Regions from separate parts of the Dendrosporobacter sp. 1207_IL3150 genome, predicted to be linked through region 2. Evidence: riboswitches for the same ligand, from Rfam matches in the RefSeq annotation. Region 2 holds a riboswitch; the other holds the start of a gene.
The links. A riboswitch is a leader RNA that binds a small molecule or an ion and turns the genes downstream of it on or off. The one in region 2 is predicted to bind cobalamin.

Region 1: it holds a riboswitch for cobalamin, as region 2 does, so the genes downstream of both, cbiD (cobalt-precorrin-5B (C(1))-methyltransferase CbiD) here and V6C17_RS06035 (TonB-dependent receptor plug domain-containing protein) in region 2, are expected to answer to the same signal.

The regions. Positions count from the first base shown of each region.
Region 1 is NZ_JBAIYU010000011.1:50,680-59,759, reverse strand. It holds gene ldhH (L-lactate dehydrogenase (quinone) large subunit LdhH) at 1-1,259, opposite strand, end outside; gene V6C17_RS07935 (LutC/YkgG family protein) at 1,259-1,873, opposite strand; cobalamin riboswitch at 2,160-2,333, shown strand; gene cbiD (cobalt-precorrin-5B (C(1))-methyltransferase CbiD) at 2,451-3,551, shown strand; gene cbiE (precorrin-6y C5,15-methyltransferase (decarboxylating) subunit CbiE) at 3,536-4,162, shown strand; gene cbiT (precorrin-6Y C5,15-methyltransferase (decarboxylating) subunit CbiT) at 4,159-4,749, shown strand; gene cobI (precorrin-2 C(20)-methyltransferase) at 4,742-5,458, shown strand; gene cobM (precorrin-4 C(11)-methyltransferase) at 5,458-6,213, shown strand; gene V6C17_RS07905 (cobalt-precorrin 5A hydrolase) at 6,210-7,262, shown strand; gene cobJ (precorrin-3B C(17)-methyltransferase) at 7,298-7,987, shown strand; gene cobK (precorrin-6A reductase) at 7,984-8,745, shown strand; gene V6C17_RS07890 (precorrin-8X methylmutase) at 8,747-9,080, shown strand, end outside.
Region 2 is NZ_JBAIYU010000010.1:539,496-548,575, reverse strand. It holds gene V6C17_RS06060 (ATP-binding protein) at 1-173, shown strand, start outside; gene V6C17_RS06055 (magnesium chelatase subunit D family protein) at 195-2,066, shown strand; gene V6C17_RS06050 (MotA/TolQ/ExbB proton channel family protein) at 2,084-2,731, shown strand; gene V6C17_RS06045 (ExbD/TolR family protein) at 2,718-3,128, shown strand; gene V6C17_RS06040 (energy transducer TonB) at 3,133-3,837, shown strand; cobalamin riboswitch at 3,922-4,100, shown strand; gene V6C17_RS06035 (TonB-dependent receptor plug domain-containing protein) at 4,473-6,401, shown strand; gene bchH (magnesium chelatase subunit H) at 6,598-9,080, shown strand, end outside.

The sequences.
Region 1 (9,080 bases), on a different contig from region 2:
GTATGGAATACTTTACGATTTGCTAGAACGTTTTCAAAAACAGCCTTAACTCCAAACGGAAGACCATTGTCTTTAACTCTTTGTGATCTTAATTCTTCAATAAGACCAGGAATATTCATTTTTCCAGGGCAAATTTCTACGCACTTACGACAGCCGATACAAAGTTCATTAATTTGTTCGAAATCACCCATGCTGTGAAGGAAAGCAGTTAAAATTGCACCAATACCGCCCGCGTAGATATGTCCGTAAACGTGACCACCAACAATTGTATAAACAGGGCATACATTGAGACAAGACGCACAGCGAACACAGTTATATATTTCTTTGAACTTAGGATCTTTTGCAGCCTTAAGACGGCCGTTATCTAACAAAATAACATGAAGTTCTTTATCTTGCTCGATCCATTTACCATCTTGCTTAACAATGACCGGAGTTTGTCCAGTAGTCATTGTCATATAACTAGTCATACGCTGACCTGTTGCGTTACGAGGTAATGTCCGGAGAATAGGAGCAGCATCTTTAATTGTTGGAATAAGTTTCTCATAACCAATAATTACAACATGGACGCGAGGAAGGGTAGTAACTAAGCGTGCATTACCTTCATTTGTTACTAGACCGATAGCACCGTTTTCAGCAATGCCGAAGTTAGCGCCTGAGATACCCATGTCAGCAGTTAAGAACTCAGTACGGAGCGCTTTACGGGCAGCCTGTACCATGAAAGGAATATCTGTTGGAATTTCCTGCTGTAGTTCTTTTGAGAAATATTCAGCAATTTGTTCTTTATTTAAGTGAATCGCAGGCATAACCATATGAGATGGTTTGTGTCCGGCAAGGGAGATAATCCATTCGCCTAAATCTGTTTCTTTAACATGAAGTCCGGCTTCTTCTAAAGCATGATTTAGATGAATTTCTTCGGATGCCATAGACTTGGACTTTACGATGCGTTTTACATTAGCTTTTTTGCATAAATCAATTAAGTATTCTTTTAGAGCGTCTCCGTCTTTAGCACGGAAAACTTTACCGCCCCGTTTAATTACGGATGCTTCAAACTGATCTGCAACCGCATCAATATTATTAACAGTTTCGATTTTCATTTGTCTAAACTGTTCACGTAAAGCATCAACGTCTTCGACATTTTCATATGCTTTAGCACGTGCGATAGGATATGCTGTTGCAAATCGTCCTAAAGCTCCACGTAATACCTGGTCATTTAATTTTTCATTTATTTCTCTTTTTATATCACGATTAGTATTTTCCATTATTTCACACCTCCGTTGATATCTTCATCAACAGCAATTAAAATTAAACGGCTTGGTCCATGAACACCAATAGTTAAAACACGTTCGATATCGGCTGTACGGCTTGGGCCTGTAATAAAGCTTACATAGCCATCGTCATATACTTTAGAAATCACTTCAAAAGCTTCGGAAATTCCAGGTACGATGTTATTAGCGTTCATGAAAGCAATATGTATCGGCGGAAGCATAGTTACAACACGAGCTTCGTATGAAAACCCGTCCATACAAAGACTTCCGGACTCACCTATAGCAAATTCCACTGTTGAAATACCAATATCAGCACTTTCCGCATGCTCGGCTATATCAAACTTATCATTATATACTGCTATACCGAGTGCTTTTAGTTCTTCATTAATATTTGCAGCTTCTTGCATTGCACTATTAACCGCAACAACTTTTTTAGCATTAGTGAATTTCGCTAGGTTAGTAACGATTTCTTTTGCTTCTGCAGCTGTTTTTACTTTAAAAATCTCGGTACTAGCATTCTTAGCATTTTCTTCAAATGCAGCCCAAAATTGCGGACCAACTTTTCCGGCAGGAAATGCTGATTGCCAGTTATCACTTACTTTTTTCATATTTCCACTCCCTTGTTCACATATTGGTCATATATTAGACCAATCAATACTAAATAACTATTCTGAATAAGTTGGAAAAATCCTTTCTTTTTTTTATAAAAAATCCTACATATTTTACGGGAAAATCCTACATGATGTCGACTGCATTAAAAATAAGTCGCTTCGAGTGTTGAAATCGGTAAGCGATAATGAAAAATTTTACTGATTTTTGTTGTTTTAGCAGGAACTTAATGCAATTTATGGAATATACTATAGTTATTATTTATTTGACTTATAAATGTTAAATGAAATAGAAGAGGAAACAGGTGCAACTGCTTAAAAGGGAAGTCCGGTGTGATACCGGCGCGGTCCCGCCACTGTATTTGTTGAGTATGTCAGCTTTATGCCACTGGGGTAACCTGGGAAGGTGCAGACATGCGATGATTCAAGCCAGGAGACCTGCCTGTTTTAACACACACCGTCATAACTCCGAATAGGAGTGAAACGACCTACGGATGATAGGCAGGTGGGTAATATTCTAAGCAGTGCTTATGTATTGTTTATTTTAATACCCCCTGACTATAGGGGGTTTTTTAGTTTGTCAAAAAAATTACGCTCAGGCTTTACTACTGGTAGTTGTGCTGCCGCCGCCGCTAAAGCTGCAGTGTTAGCACATTATGGGCAGTTTCCAAACATAGTCGAAGTGCTTTCTCCTCAAGGCAAATTAATATGTGTACCAATTGCTAGCAGCTTTAAAAAAGATACCGGTGGTTTTGCCAGAGTTATTAAAGATTCAGGCGATGATCCCGATATTACTAACGGAACAGCTGTTGAAGCTGATGTTAGAATAACTTCGACACAAGAAATTACAATTAAAGCCGGCAAAGGTGTTGGTGTTGTTACCAAGCCTGGATTAGCTGTCGCTGTTGGCCAACCTGCAATTAATCCAGGACCGCATTTTATGATTACCAATGCTTTACGAGAAGTGCTGCCCATAGATTGCGGGGCAGAAGCTGTTATATCCATCCCCGCCGGCGAGACACTTGCTAAGCGAACTTTAAATTCAACACTTGGCATAATTGGCGGTCTTTCTATTATCGGAACTACAGGTATAGTTGAGCCAATGTCTGAAGAGGCCTTCAAAAATTCATTAACTCCGCAAATTAGTGTGGCTAAAGCCCAAGGATATGACACATTAGTTCTAGTCCCCGGTAAGATTGGTCAAGATATAGCAATTAACAAGTTCTCTCTGCCTGCCGAGGCAGTCATACAAACAAGTAATTTCATTGGACATATGTTAGAAAACTGTGTCAACCAAAAAATTAAGAATGTTTTACTGTTTGGTCATCTAGGTAAACTTGTTAAAGTTGCAGCTGGTATCTTCCATACACATAATCGCATGGCTGACGCCAGGCTGGAAACACTAGCTGCGTACATGGGGGCAGCAGGTGCACCGCAGTCAGCGCTGCAGGAAATTCTAGCTTGTACTACTACTGAAGCAGCCTTACCGATAATCGAGCACTATAAGATGGTGTCGGTTTATGATACCTTGGCAAAGCGCGCAAGTGAGCGTGCGATGCGTTACGTATTTGGAGATTTAACAGTTGGAACAGCTATTGTAACATTAAAAGGTGATATTTTGGGTTATGACAGCTCTGCAATTGAAATAGGAGGAACTCTGGGATGGAATATAAAATAGTAGTCGTCGGTATCGGACCTGGGTCTCCCGACTATTTGCTTCCTATTGCGAAACGTACTATTGATTCTGCCAAAGTTATCGTTGGCAGTAAACGTGCTCTTGACACATTAGCTACTCATGATTGTGTAAAAAAAGCAATCCAAAGTGATATAGCAGATGTACTAGATTTCATTGAAATGAAATCTAGTACATCTGATGTTGTTGTCCTTGTCTCGGGTGATCCAGGATATTACAGCTTGCTGAGTGCACTAAGGGGAAGGTTTTCACAAAACCAATTAACAGTAATACCAGGCATCAGCTCGTTTCAGCTTGCATTTGCCAAGCTTGCGCTGCCTTGGCAAGATGCTGCTTTAGTAAGTATGCACGGTCGTGAACCGGATGCCGAAAAGCTAGAGTACAAGCCAGGGAGAAAACTCGGAATTTTAACTGATAGTATAAACAATCCAAAAACTATTGCGACACGCCTTATGAATATTGGCTGGCCGCCAGAGAGTCTGGTGTGGATTTGTGCAAACCTATCTTATGAAAGCGAAGAGATCATCAGTGCAAATCTCACCAATGCTAGTCTTATTGAGGGATTTTCGCATTGCGTAATGGTGGTGAAAGCATGACACATTTTATTGGCATAGATGATGAAAAATTTATACGCGGTAATATTCCCATGACAAAGTGCGAGGTGCGGATATTAGCGCTGGCAAAAGCAAAAATCAAGTCAACCGACGTAGTTTTAGATATTGGGGCTGGCACAGGCTCTTTGTCAGTTGAAGCAGCCCTGCTTGCTCCTGAGGGTAAAGTATTTGCAGTTGAAAGAGAAGCTGAAGGAGTAAGCCTAATTAGAGCTAACTGCGATAAGTTCGGCGTTTCTAATATTGCTGTCATTGAGGGGAATGCTCCTGATGTCTTAGTTAATATTCCTCTTTGTGATGTTGTTTTCGTTGGAGGAAGCGGCGGCAAGCTAGAAGAGATAATAGAGGCGGCCAACAATTTACTAAAAATCGGTGGACGAATGATAATTACAGCTGTAACGGTTGAGACTTTATATAAAGCACTGCAAACTGTTCAGGCAAAAGATAACTTTACAGTAGAAGCTTTTGGGGTACAGGTTTCAAGAATCCGAAAAGTTGCTTCATATAACATGCTTCAAGCAATAAATCCGATTAATATAATTTCGTGTCTAAAAGGAGGCCAACATGGCTAATATAGGTAGGTTTTTTGGAGTCGGAGTTGGCCCTGGATCACCCGATCTGCTTACCTTAAGGGCAGCAGAAATTCTTCAAACAGCAGATATAATATGTATACCTCGTTCAAGTGATAAAAATGATAGTGTAGCACTCAAGGTTGCAAAACCTCATATTTCTAGTACAGCTGAGATAGTTGAAATTTCCACGCCAATGGTTCGAGATAAAGAAATTTTAAACGCTGAATGGCAAAGTGGAGCTCAAAAAATCGCGAAATATCTTAAAGACGGTAAAAACGTTGCCTTCATAACAATTGGAGATGCAATGCTGTTCAGCACATACACCTACCTGCTCAATAAAGTACAGCAAATTATCCCTGATGTTTCAGTTGAAAGCATACCAGGTGTAACCTCTTTTTCAGCAACAGCCGCGCTGCTCAATCGGGCCTTAGCTGAAGGTAATGAAAAACTTGCAATTGTTCCCGCAATTGATGATCCAAGTGAACTTAAACCTATTTTAGCAACTTTTCCTAATGTAGTTTTAATGAAAGTAGCCAATAAATATGAACAAATCTTAGATATTCTCGAAGAACTTGGACTTCAAGATAAAGCTGTTTTTATGAGTAAACTAGGTTATCCCGATCAATTTTATACTCGTGATTTAAATTCTTTAAGGGGTGTAAAACGGGAGTATTTATCATTGATTTTAGTTAAGCAGGAGGGTTTTTAATGAATGTATATTTTATAGGGGCCGGCCCTGGAGATCCGGAACTGATTACAGTAAAAGGACAAAGACTACTTCGTGAAGCTGATGTAGTAATTTATGCTGGATCGCTTGTTAATCCGGCTTTATTAGCATTTGCTAAGCAGGGAGCTGCTATATATAACAGTGCCTCAATGACACTTGACGAAGTAATCGAGGTAATGGAAAAGGCAGCTAAGAGCAATCAGACAGTTGCTCGTGTCCATACTGGCGACCCTAGCATATATGGTGCTATTAAAGAACAAATGGATAAGCTTGATAAGCTTAATATTACATATGAAGTAATTCCTGGTGTAAGCTCATTCTTGGCTACCGCGGCTGCACTTAAGCTGGAATATACTTTGCCTGAAGTATCTCAAACTGTAATTATAACAAGGCTCGAAGGCAGAACACCTGTGCCGGAAAAGGAAAAACTGGCATCTCTCGCAAGCCACAATGCAAGCATGTGCATCTTTCTAAGTGTACATATGTTGGACAATGTTACAAATGAGCTAATCAACGGCGGTTATCCTGCGGATACCCCGATTGCCGTAGTCCAAAAAGCGTCTTGGCCTGAACAAAAAATTATAAGAGGCACACTTAGCGATATAGCTGCTAAAACAAAAGAGCAAAGTATTGACCGTACTGCTATGATCGTGGTAAGCAGATGTCTCGATAGCGACTATGCATTATCACGCTTATATGCGCCCGAATTTGGTCACATGTATCGGGACGCGAAATGAAAATTGCAATAATATCTGTCACGAATAACGGTGCTTATTTATCGGAGAAAATTGCTCAAAATTTCAACAATGTTGATATTTTTGTAAAAAAGGGACGCAATCCTTTAAAATATGGACAAGAGTATGAGTCGCTGCAGCATCTTGTTGCAAAGATATTTCAAAGTTATGATGGTCTTATTTTTGTTATGGCTGCAGGAATTGTTGTCCGGGTTATTGCTCCGCATATCTTAGATAAACGAACTGATCCAGCCGTTATTGTTGCAGATGAAGCCGGCATTAATGTTATTAGTTTGCTGGCAGGCCATATAGGCGGTGCCAATGATTTGACGAGATTGATAGCCAGTAATATATCAGCCTCGCCTGTGATTACTACCGCAACTGATGTTGCCGGCAAACCGGCGGCTGATATATTAGCTGTAAAGCTAGGCTTAGCTTTTGATCCTTTTGATAATTTAAAAAAAGCAAATGCTGCATTAGCTAACAATGAGCATGTTGATTTTTTTCTTGATTATACGCTCTCTAAAAGTGCATGGTACTCAGAACAAGCAGCCATATTAGGCGTTAAAATATGTGATTTGGCCACACTGCATGAAAGTGATCATGCTTTCTCGGTTATAATTACCGACCGCGCAATTAAAGTAAAAAGTCAGCACTTGTTTCTGCGGCCGCCGACACTCGCAATTGGTATAGGCTGCCGACGCGGCACATCGAAACAAGAAATAAGCGATGCTATAGATACTGCCTGCCAAATAGCAGGCAAAAGCAAAAAAAGTATTTGTATAATTGGTAGCACTACTTTAAAAAGCGACGAGCAAGGTCTATTAGATACATCTGAAGAGCTGAATGTACCGATAAAATTTTATACAAATGATGAAATTAAAAGTACGATTGAAAAACATAATCTAGATATATCAAGTTTTGTGAATGATAAGATTGGAGTTGGAAATGTATGCGAAGCAACAGCAATATTGGCGAGCCAGAACAGCAAAATACTACTTCCCAAGTCGAAATTCGGGAGGGTAACAGTGGCTATTGTGCAGGCGAAATAGTCGTAATAGGTATCGGACCAGGTAGTTTAGAAGATATGACACCCCGGGCTCGTGAAGCAATCGAAACAGCAGATATCGTAGTTGGCTACACTACTTACATAAATTTAATTACCGAATTGATTGATCATAAAAAGATTATTGGAACAGCAATGATGCAAGAAGTTGAACGCTGTCAAATGGCTGTTGACGAGGCTGCGAAGGGCAATAAAGTAGCAGTAGTTTCAAGTGGCGACCCTGGTATTTACGGCATGGCGGGGCTAGTTTTAGAACTTGCAATGAAACTTCCCGAAAGTACGCGTCCAAAGGTAACTATAGTTCCGGGAATCAGTGCTGTCGGCGCATCTGCAGCAATTTTGGGTGCTCCCTTAATGCATGATTTCGCTGTTATAAGTCTAAGCGATTTACTGACACCTTGGGATTTAATTAAGAAACGTGCGGAAATGGCTGCCGCCGGTGACTTTGTTATAGCGATTTATAATCCTAAAAGTAAAAAGCGAGTTACCCAAATTGAGGAAGTACGTCAGATAGTATTAAAACACCGTGATTCGTCAACTCCAGTAGGAATTGTTCATCATGCCAGCCGCAGCGGCGAAAACATGACCATTTCTGATCTTGGCAATTTCACCAAAGAACATATCGACATGTTCTCACTAGTCATTATCGGAAATAGTCAAACCTATGTTCAAGATGGGCGAATGATTACTCCTCGGGGCTATCACGTATGATATTAGTGCTGGCTGGTACAAAGGATGGACGCGATTTAGCTGACAGCTTGGTTAGTACCGGTCTTAAAGTAATGGTTTCTGTAGTAAGCGGCTATGGTAAAGAGTTAATTACAAATAATGAAATAACTATAAATGCTAGGCCGTTAAATGCAGAGCAGCTTGTTAGCATAATAACGGATCATGATATAAAGGCAATAGTGGATGCTACTCATCCTTATGCAGTGAATGTTTCCCAAAATGCGATGGATGTTAGCAGGACGTTAGGATTAAAATACATTCGCTATGAGCGCCCGGTAATTTCATTACCTAAATATCACAAACTTGAGCTTGTGAATGACTATGAGGCTGCGGCTAAAAAAGCTGCAATAACCGGACATGTTGTTTTTTTGACAACAGGCAGTCGTATGCTAAGTACTTTTAAGAATGAGCCAGCTCTTAAAAATCACCGACTAATAGCTAGAGTTCTTCCTGACCCAATTGTAATCAAGGAGTGTTTTGATTTAGGATTCAACCCAAGAGACATTATAGCTATGCAAGGGCCTTTTTCTCACGACTTAAATCTCATGCTTTTCAGGGAGTTTAAGGCTGATGTAGTTGTTACTAAAAACAGCGGTAAACTTGGCGGCAGTGATACCAAAGTGAGCGCCGCTATCGAGTTAGGATTACCGATTATAATAATTGACCGCCCAAAAATTCAATATAGTGAGGTAGTTTATAACTGCCATGATGTCATACGATCTTTAACGGAGGTTATATAAAATGGAATTTATGACAGATCCTGCTGGCATTGAAGCGCGCAGTATGGAAATTATTGCTCCTTATTTAACTGACTATAATCTAAGCCCAGAGGAAACAAAGGTCTACTCAAGGATTATTCACTCAGCGGGAGACCCAGAATATGCATCTGTAATACGAATACATCCTGAAGCTATAGCCGCTGGCTGTAAAGCGCTAAAATCTGGACGCAATATTTACTGTGACGTGGAGATGGTCCGCACAGGTATAAATAAAACCAGGTTAGCAGAATATGGCGGAAGCGTTCATTGCCTGATTGCTGATCCTCAAGTTGCAGTTATTGCCAAAGAACAAGGCA
Region 2 (9,080 bases):
TTAAGACAGCCATGACCATGGCTGCTTTTCAAGGGCGTGCTTTTGTAAATACTGACGATATAAAGCAGGCTGCCCGGATGGCATTGCCTCACCGAATGCGCAGGCGTCCATTTGAAGATGGGGTATTAGATTGGAATAAAATCGAGACAGTCTTCGATGAACATCAGTTATAGGAGGCAACTATAGTGCGGAGAATGGTATTTCCGTTCGCGGCAGTTGTAGGACAAGAGCAAGTTAAACAGGCTCTGCTTATTGCAGCAGTGAATCCAAAAGCCGGTGGTTTGCTGCTCAATGGTGTAAAAGGCGCCGCAAAATCGACATTAGTTCGCGGTCTTGCTAATCTGCTCGAAGGTATTAGCATTGTTGAATTACCCCTTAATGCCACTGAGGACATGGTTTTTGGCAGTATAGATATTCAAAAAGCCATCAAACAGGGCGTTAAATCAGTGGCACCTGGTATTTTAGCAAAAGCTGATAATAACATTTTATATATTGATGAAATCAATCTACTTCGGCGTGAAATTGTAAGCGGAATCTTAAATGCAGCTTCAACCGGCACAAATATTGTTGAACGAGAAGGTATTTCATGCTGCCAAAATTCACGGTTCATCATGATAGGAAGTATGAATCCTGAGGAAGGAAGCCTGCCGCCGCAGCTGCTTGATCGCTTTGGAATGGTTGTAAATGTTGTGGGAGAGCAGGATATTGCGTTGCGTGCTCAGATTATTCGCCGGTTTTTGGCTTATGAAATCGATCCGGCTGGTTTTAATCGCCAATTTCAAGCAGAAACTTTGTGTTTGCAGCAGCAACTTGCTGCTGCAAAGCAACGGCTCCCCTATGTAGAATTATCAGAAGCTATGGTAGAACTGACTGTACAACAATGCTGCAAAGCTCAGTCTGCTGGTCATCGGGCAGAATTATTCCTGGTAGAAGCTGCCAAAGCCATTGCTGCGCTAGCTGAGCGGCTTTTTGTTTCACCAGATGATGTTGCAGCAGCCGCTAAATTAGTGCTGCCACATCGTATAGAGCAGCAAAGAATGGCCGATTCGCCTTCAGTCCAGCCATCTGAGCCGAAAGAGAACGAGCCGGCTGGAGAACAAGATGATGGAAACCAAAACCAACGGCAGTGTCACACCGAACACCATGGTTATTCTGAACTGGAACAGACTCAATTTCATGAAAACGAACAAAATCAGCAAGACGGTAATCATAATAGCTCCGCGGCTGAACATACTGCCGATATTGGTATGCCTTTGACAATCGGTAAATTGGATTTTAATACTAGAGATAGAATTGCCCGTCAAGGAACGGGCAAACGTAGTCTTACTAGAACTGATATGAAACTAGGCCGCTATGTAAGGGTTGAGAATAGACCGGATAGTTTTACTGATCTTGCCCTTGATGCGACTTTACGGGCCGCTGCACCTTACCAGCGTTCAAGACCGAGAGGGAATTGCGCTCTGACCATATATCGACAAGATTGGCGGAAAAAAATTCGCGAAAAACATATTGGGACCACATTCTTGTTTGTTGTTGATGCCAGTGGCTCAATGGGGGCACGACAAAGGATGAAAGCCGTTAAGGGGACAGTTTTAGCCCTGCTGCAAGATGCTTATCAAAAAAGGGACAAGGTGGGGTTGATTGCCTTCCGACGTGATCAGGCCGAACTGCTGCTGCCAGTGACCCGCAGTGTGGATTTGGCTCAAAAGTGTTTAAAGCATATGCCTACAGGTGGGAAAACTCCGCTTGCCGCTGGTTTGACCATGACGCTAGAGGTTATACAGGCTCTTAAACGACGGGATAAAGATGGGCAACCAGTTGTGGTACTAGTCACAGATGGGCGGGCAAATAGTAGCAGAAATCAATCAGATGCGGTTAATGCAGCTTTCGAAGTGGCGAGTAAGCTTGGGACAGCTGGAGTTCACAGCTTGATCATTGATACCGAACATGAATTTATAAAACTAGGTATTGCGGAAAAAATCGCGCAAAAGCTTGGCGGAGCTTACTGTAAGATAGAAGAACTATCAACGCAAAGTATCATAAGGATTGTCAATAATTTGCGTTGAGTTAAAGGAGATTTAAAATGGACTTATTATTACAATGCGTAAGTTTGTTTAACAAGGGTGGGCCAGTTATGTATCTGCTGGCATTATGCTCACTAATTGTGGTGACCATTGCGGTCGAAAGGTATTTATACTATCGCAATGGCAATGTAAATATGATGGCTTTTATAGAAAAACTGCAGCAGCTATTAGAGCGTCAGCGGCTGACTGAAGCACTGCAGTTTTGTGAGCAAACTCCAGGTATTGTTAGCAATTTGGCTGCTCAAGGTTTGCACGCCTACCAGCGAGACGAACAGGTGGAAAATACTATGACAGCCGGGTCAATGCTGGCAGCGGCGCGTTTACGTGAAAACATGAGTTTTCTTAGTGCTATCGTAACTATGGCGCCGCTTTTGGGGCTTTTGGGAACTGTTATTGGTATGATTAATTCATTTAGTGTGTTTAACGTGCAATCAGGTCAGCCGATGGCAATCACCGGCGGCGTTGGTGAAGCTCTTATTGCAACTGCTGCCGGGCTGGTTGTAGCAGTCATGGCACTATCTACTCATGTGTACTTTTCGCACCGGTTGGATAAATTGATTACTGACATGGAGCAAATTACTGCACTCTTGGTTATCCGGCTGGCCAAAAAAAAGCAGGTGCGGAGGGAAGCTCATGAAATTGCGTAGTTTACGCATCGATAGTCAGCCGCAATTAATGATAATTCCCATGATTGATATTATATTTTTTCTGCTGGTATTTTTTATGATGAGTACCTTGTATATGGTGGAACAGCGTACCATACCGGTAAATCTGCCGCAGGCCGCCTCCACCCAAAATGATACTAACCGCAGTATCAATATAACCGTGCTTCCCGATGGAAAGGTAATATTTGAGCAGGAAGAAATTCCTTTGAATTTGCTGCAAAAACGGATAAGCCTAGAACTTCAAAAACAGCCAGATAATGTGTTTGTTTTGCGGGGCGATAAAAAAGTGGAATATGGAAATGTAATTGAGGTGCTTGATCAGTTGAAACAGGCCGGTGCACGCCGGATAGCGGTTGCGGCAGAGCTGAAGGCGAGGTAGGTAAATGACAACAAGTACTAGATGGCGCCGTGCCGTAGGATTATCTTGTTTATTTCATATATTCTTCTTGCTAGGCTTGGGCTGGTTCGCTTGGCCGATGTTTGAACCCCCAGTGGTTACTGAACAACTAATTGAATTGGAGCTGGCTGCGCCTGGTAGCAAAGATTTGGCTGTCCATAGTCAGTCGGCTGCTGCAGCGACAGCTGCAGCACAGTCTATACCGGTTGCATTGCCAACAACTGAGACCCAAAACCCCCAGGTTGTGGCAGAAGCCATGTCGATACTTGCTGCCGAAGTCCAGGTAACAGCGGTGAAACCCTCTGGTGGGCTAAGCAATTATTATTCTGTGGAAAATGGCAGTGGCAGTAGTGCAACCAGCAACAGCGGTGGAGGAAGCGGTCCTTCTGCCGATACAGGTAGCGGGAAACGGGGTATATCGCCGCCAGGTATTTTAAGTAAAGTTGAACCACAGTACCCATCCAGTGCACGAAACGCCGGACAGCAGGGAACAGTTATCCTAAAGATTCAAGTTCATGATAATGGTCGTCCAGGTGATGTTGTCGTTTATAGTTCATCTGGCTATGATGCTTTAGATGATGCTGCGATTGTGGCAGTAAAAAAATGGCGATTTATCCCTGCAAAAGACAGGGAAACCGGCAGAAATATTGGTTGTGTTACAACCTTGCCAATAGTATTTCAGCTGAATTAAATAATTAAATGATAAACCAGGTCAGGTTACAGAAGAAGTTGCAGTTAAAACACTGCCTGTCATGATAATACTCAAATGTATATAAGTACATATGTTGGTATAGGTGCCCATAAGGGCTTAATAGGGAAGTCCGGTTTAAAGCCGGCGCGGTCCCGCCACTGTAATGGGGAGTAAACCCAAAGTACAGTGTCGACTCTAAGACTGTAAGAAAAATGGTGAGGAGATTTTCTGCAAGGCAAGGCGGCGGAATGAGGCATACTTGAATAGTATGCCGATTGACGACAACGCTGTCTTGCAGAAAATATACCGCCATATTATACAGGATTAGGGTCGAATACTATACTCTGCCACTGAGACGATAGTCTTGGGAAGGTTTGGGCGAGCAATGATCCAGAGTCAGGAGAACTGCCTATATAACAATCACCATTAGACCCACGAGCGATGGGGAGGGGATTATGCAGGGCAGACCATAACCTGGTTTAGTTCAGCATGATTATTTACCTCCCGACAAAGGTCGGGAGGTTTTTGCTTTCTTAAATTCCAGTAGACGCTTAACCCTGGCGGCGGTTGCAAATTGCACATTGCTTCTACGAAAAATGTAAATAAAAAAACTTAAATTAATTGGAGAGTGACTTATGAAAAACAAATTAACAAGAATTATCTGTACTACGTTAGCTTTTGGGTTTTTAGCGCTACCGAGTGCACAGGCGGCAGAGTCGGAATTTAGTCTGGATAGATTAGTGATTACTGCTTTACGAGCGGAAATGAAGGATTTAGATACACCTGCAAGCGTAACCGTTAGAACAGGCGAAGAGTTAAAAGCAACGGGTGCATTAACCGTCGCGGATGCATTGCAGTTCATTGAAGGCATTAATATGTATTCGCAAGGACCTTATGGACAATCTGCCGGACGAATGAGCAGCGAAATTGTTATTCGGGGCGCGAAAAAAGGAACGCTTGTCATGGTTAATGGAGCACCTGTTAATATGAACGGTTTATTTCAGCTTGATAACATTCTCTTGGAAAACGTTGAGAAGGTTGAGGTAATTCGTGGTGCAGGTTCGGTTATGTACGGCAGCGAAGCGTTTGGCGGTGTAATTAACATCATTACGAAGAAACAGGTAGATAACTCCATATCCTCTTCTATCGGCAGCTTTGGCCGCCATAGCCATAGCCTCAACCTTCAGGCGGGTAAGCTGGCCTTCAGCGGAAGTCTGGTCGAGGGTGGGGAGACTGGGAATGTTACTTCAACTTCGACTAAATACACCAACTATACTGGCTCGGAAAAAATTAGCCTCAACGGAGCCTATCGTTTTACCGATAAACTAGTGATGAATTATACGCATAGCAAGGACGATATTAATAAAGAAGATATAAGCTTATCCACCAATAATCGCCAGCAGTACTCCAATGACCAGGAGAGTGTGGATCGCTTCTCGTTTCAGTATCAGGATGATACACTCCTGGCTAACGTATATGGTGCTTTTAGGGAAATAGACTATTATACCCGCAATAATGATGGCAGCGTTCCTTTACCCACCATGGGTGGTTATCCTAGGAAGGCTGATGTTCATACAAACTTAAAGACAGCAAAATACGGACTGGATACTAATAAGCAATGGGAGGTCAGAAATAATAAGTATCTGGCTGGAATAACGCTGGAGACCGAAAAATATGAGCAAAACAAAGTAATAATGACAAAAGCTTCAGCTCCTGCTAGTCCGGTTATCACCAATCAACAGACCGGTCCTTTTGAGCGGAATGTAATTGCTTTATACACACAAGCGACCCATCAGATTGACGATGAACGAAAAATTATTCTCGGTGTGCGCGGGCAAAAGACGGAGGCCGAACAGGGAAAAGAGTATACTCAATTGCTGCCACAACTGCAGTACAATGAAAAAATCGGTGAAAGCAGCTCCTGGTTTGTTAATATCGGAAAAGCCTTCCGCCTGCCGACACTGACCGAAATGTATGTGACAAGCGACAGATTTACCGGCAATCCTAATCTCAAGCCGCAAAGTGGATGGTCATATGAGACCGGGTGGAAAAAACAAATTGCAACAGGTGCAGTAAAAGCTACTTATTTTGTGCTTGATATGAATGACTATATCGAAACAGATAGTACGGCTGCTAAGATGTATCAAAACTTTGATCAATATAGAAATCAAGGGCTGGAGGTCAGCTGGGAAGATAAGTTATCCGACAAATTTAGCTATACGGTTGGCGGCGTCGTCAGTAATCCGCAAGCCTACTATAATAGAAATTGGAGCCGTCTGTACAGTCGAGTTCAAGGAACACTAGGACTTCATTATACGCTGGATAAGGTATCGGCTAACTTGTCAGCTAATTATATAACGGACAGAGCCAATGACGCTCCTCCTGCTTTCCCGGTCAGCCTGACGGTAAACTATAAAGCCCAGCCTGAGACCACGGTTTTTGCTACTGTGAGGAATGTATTGAATCGTCATGATGTAACTACAGAAAGTACGCCGTCGTCAATGTCCGGATATTTTTACGGAGCGCCTCGTACCATTGAGATTGGCGTGAAGCATTCGTTTTAACAACAGAAGACCATGTCGGATAGCTATGTAGTCCGGCATGGTCTAGTCTGCGTGATATACAAAACAAGAATGTCCATTTCCTATCAATTAGCATCTATTTGCTTAATCCCGTGTTCATTACTTTGAGGTTGTTTTATATTTGGCAAAAATGGTGTGCCGGAAATATATCGATGAGTTAGGTAAAGGAGTAAAGTAAATGAAATTAGTAGTAATATCTGTCTCTAATGCCGGATTAGCCGATTTAGCTTATGTGAATGGAGACATAGCGAAATCATTTCCTGGCAGTCTGGAAATAAAGTTGTTTTATGCAGCAAAACATATCGATTCAGAGGAGGCAGAGCGAATTCAAGATGCGATTATTGAGGCAGACTGTATTATTCTAGACTTGATGGGAGCTTCGCGAGAATATGAGCAGCTGGTATTTTTGGCTTGCCAAACTTGTAAAGGATATATTGTTCCCTTTGGGGGCGATAATGAAGAAATCCGTTCGCTATTGCGGCTTGGCAGTTTTACCGGTAAGGATATGCGAGCAGGCATGACTTCTGGCGGGCGTGTTTCGCCCGAGGCTATGACCAAGATGATGAACTTAGCCGAAACTTTGGGAAAAGTACTTCCTGTTGGCAAGCTTAAAGACATGAAAAACTATATCCAAATTATCAAGTACTGGAAGAATGCTGAAGAAGAAAATATCCGTAATATGCTCTATCTTATTGGAAGAGACTATGGCGGTATCCGGTCATTCCCAAAACCTCGTGAACCGATTATTATCGACGATACCGGCATTTTAGAGCCGCGTATCTCTCGCTATTATGCCAATGTAGCAGCCTATCGCCGCCATGAGGGTTATGATGAAGATAAGCCGACAATCGCAATATTATTTTATGGTCACAGCTATCCAAACCGGACCCGGGGGTGTGTAGCGGCTTTTATTGAGAAGTTGAAGCCCTTTGCCAATGTGTTGCCGGTTGCTTTTGCCCGTACAACTAATCGAGATTTAGCAACACTTAAGGATATACTGATAAATCAAACCGGTAAGCGAGTCGATTTAGTGGTGAATTTTCTTGCTTTCCGTTTGGGGGCCGGACCTATGGGTGGTGATGCCCAAGAAGCCATTCGACTTCTAGAAGAATTAGATGTTCCGGTAATGCATCCGTATTTTATGTCGCGGCGAGAAGTTAGTGAGTGGGAACAATCGGCTCAGGGTATTAATAGTGCCGAGTTTCTTATTCAGGTTATGCTGCCCGAATTGGACGGGTGTATCGAAACGGTACCGATTGGTGCCCTTGGTACAGCCACCCATAATGCAGAGCTTAATATTGAGCTGCATGAACTTAAGCTTATTGAAGAGCGTGCCGATAAGGTTGCCGCCCGAATTGAAAATTGGATTAAGCTGCGTCGCAAGCCAATTTGTGAAAAGAAAATAGCGGTTATTTGCTACAATTATCCTCCTGGTGAAGATAATCTCTTTGGTGGCGCTTTTTTGGATACTTTTTTATCTGTGGAAAGAATCCTTGCGCTTTTTAAACGAGAGGGGTATATGGTAGATGAAGTCTCAGCTGAAACACTGCAACAAACTTTTACAGCGGGTAAGTTGGTTAATTCCGGCCGCTGGATGGGTGATACAGCTAATGTACCTTTTATTCGATATAAAAGTAAGACGTATAGTGACCGTCTAGGCAGTACTGTATGGCGAGAAAAGCTCGAGCAGCAGTGGGGCTCAGCACCAGGTGAAATCATGACTGAAGATAATGATTTGTTAATTCCAGGATGTGTTTGGCAAAATATCTTCGTCGGCCTTCAGCCAACACGCGGTATTCATGAGCAGCCGGATAAACTTTATCATGACAAAGGCTTACTGCCACACCATCAATATATTGCTTTTTACCAGTGGCTGAAAGAGGAGTTCAAGGCTGATGTAATTGTGCATGTAGGTACGCACGGTACGCTGGAATTCTTGCCCGGAAAAGAGTGTGGCATGTCCGGTGCATGCCTGCCGGACTATTTGATCTCGGATATCCCGCACATATACTTATATTATGCTGGCAATCCAGCGGAAGCTATGATTGCCAAACGGCGTTCCCATGCGTCACTTGTTAGTTATCAATCTCCCGGTTTTACTGAAAGTGAGCTTTATGGCGAACTTGCGGAATTGGAGGGGCTGCTGCAACAGAGAGAAGAGGCAAAAATACTTGATCCGGGAAGAATAGTTGTCTTAGATGAATTAATTCAGAGAAAGGCCAGACTACAACATCTTCCTTGTGACTTAGATGGTCTTGAACAAGAGTTGTTTCGCATGCGCCGGTCACTTATTCCGCAAGGGCTGCATATTTTTGGACAAGGTATGGACTCTGATGCTGCGGTCAATTTTATGAAATTTGTGCTGCGATATGACCGGGGCGAACTTCCGTCTTTGCAAAGACTTATTGCTGAAAACAAAGGCATAGATTATGACATGCTGCTGGCAGCAAATCAGGTGGGAGTACTCAGTAAGCTGGATCAAACTGCTGCTCAAATTGTAGATGAATATGTCCGCACAGGCAAAGTGCCTAGGCAAGATCACAGCACTGGTAAGAATGAGGAAAGCTATCTAGAGGTATTAAAGTACGGCTATAATGCCTATAAAGCGAGCTTGAATTGTCAGGAAGAGTCTGGACTTACGCGAATTCTCGCCGGACGCTA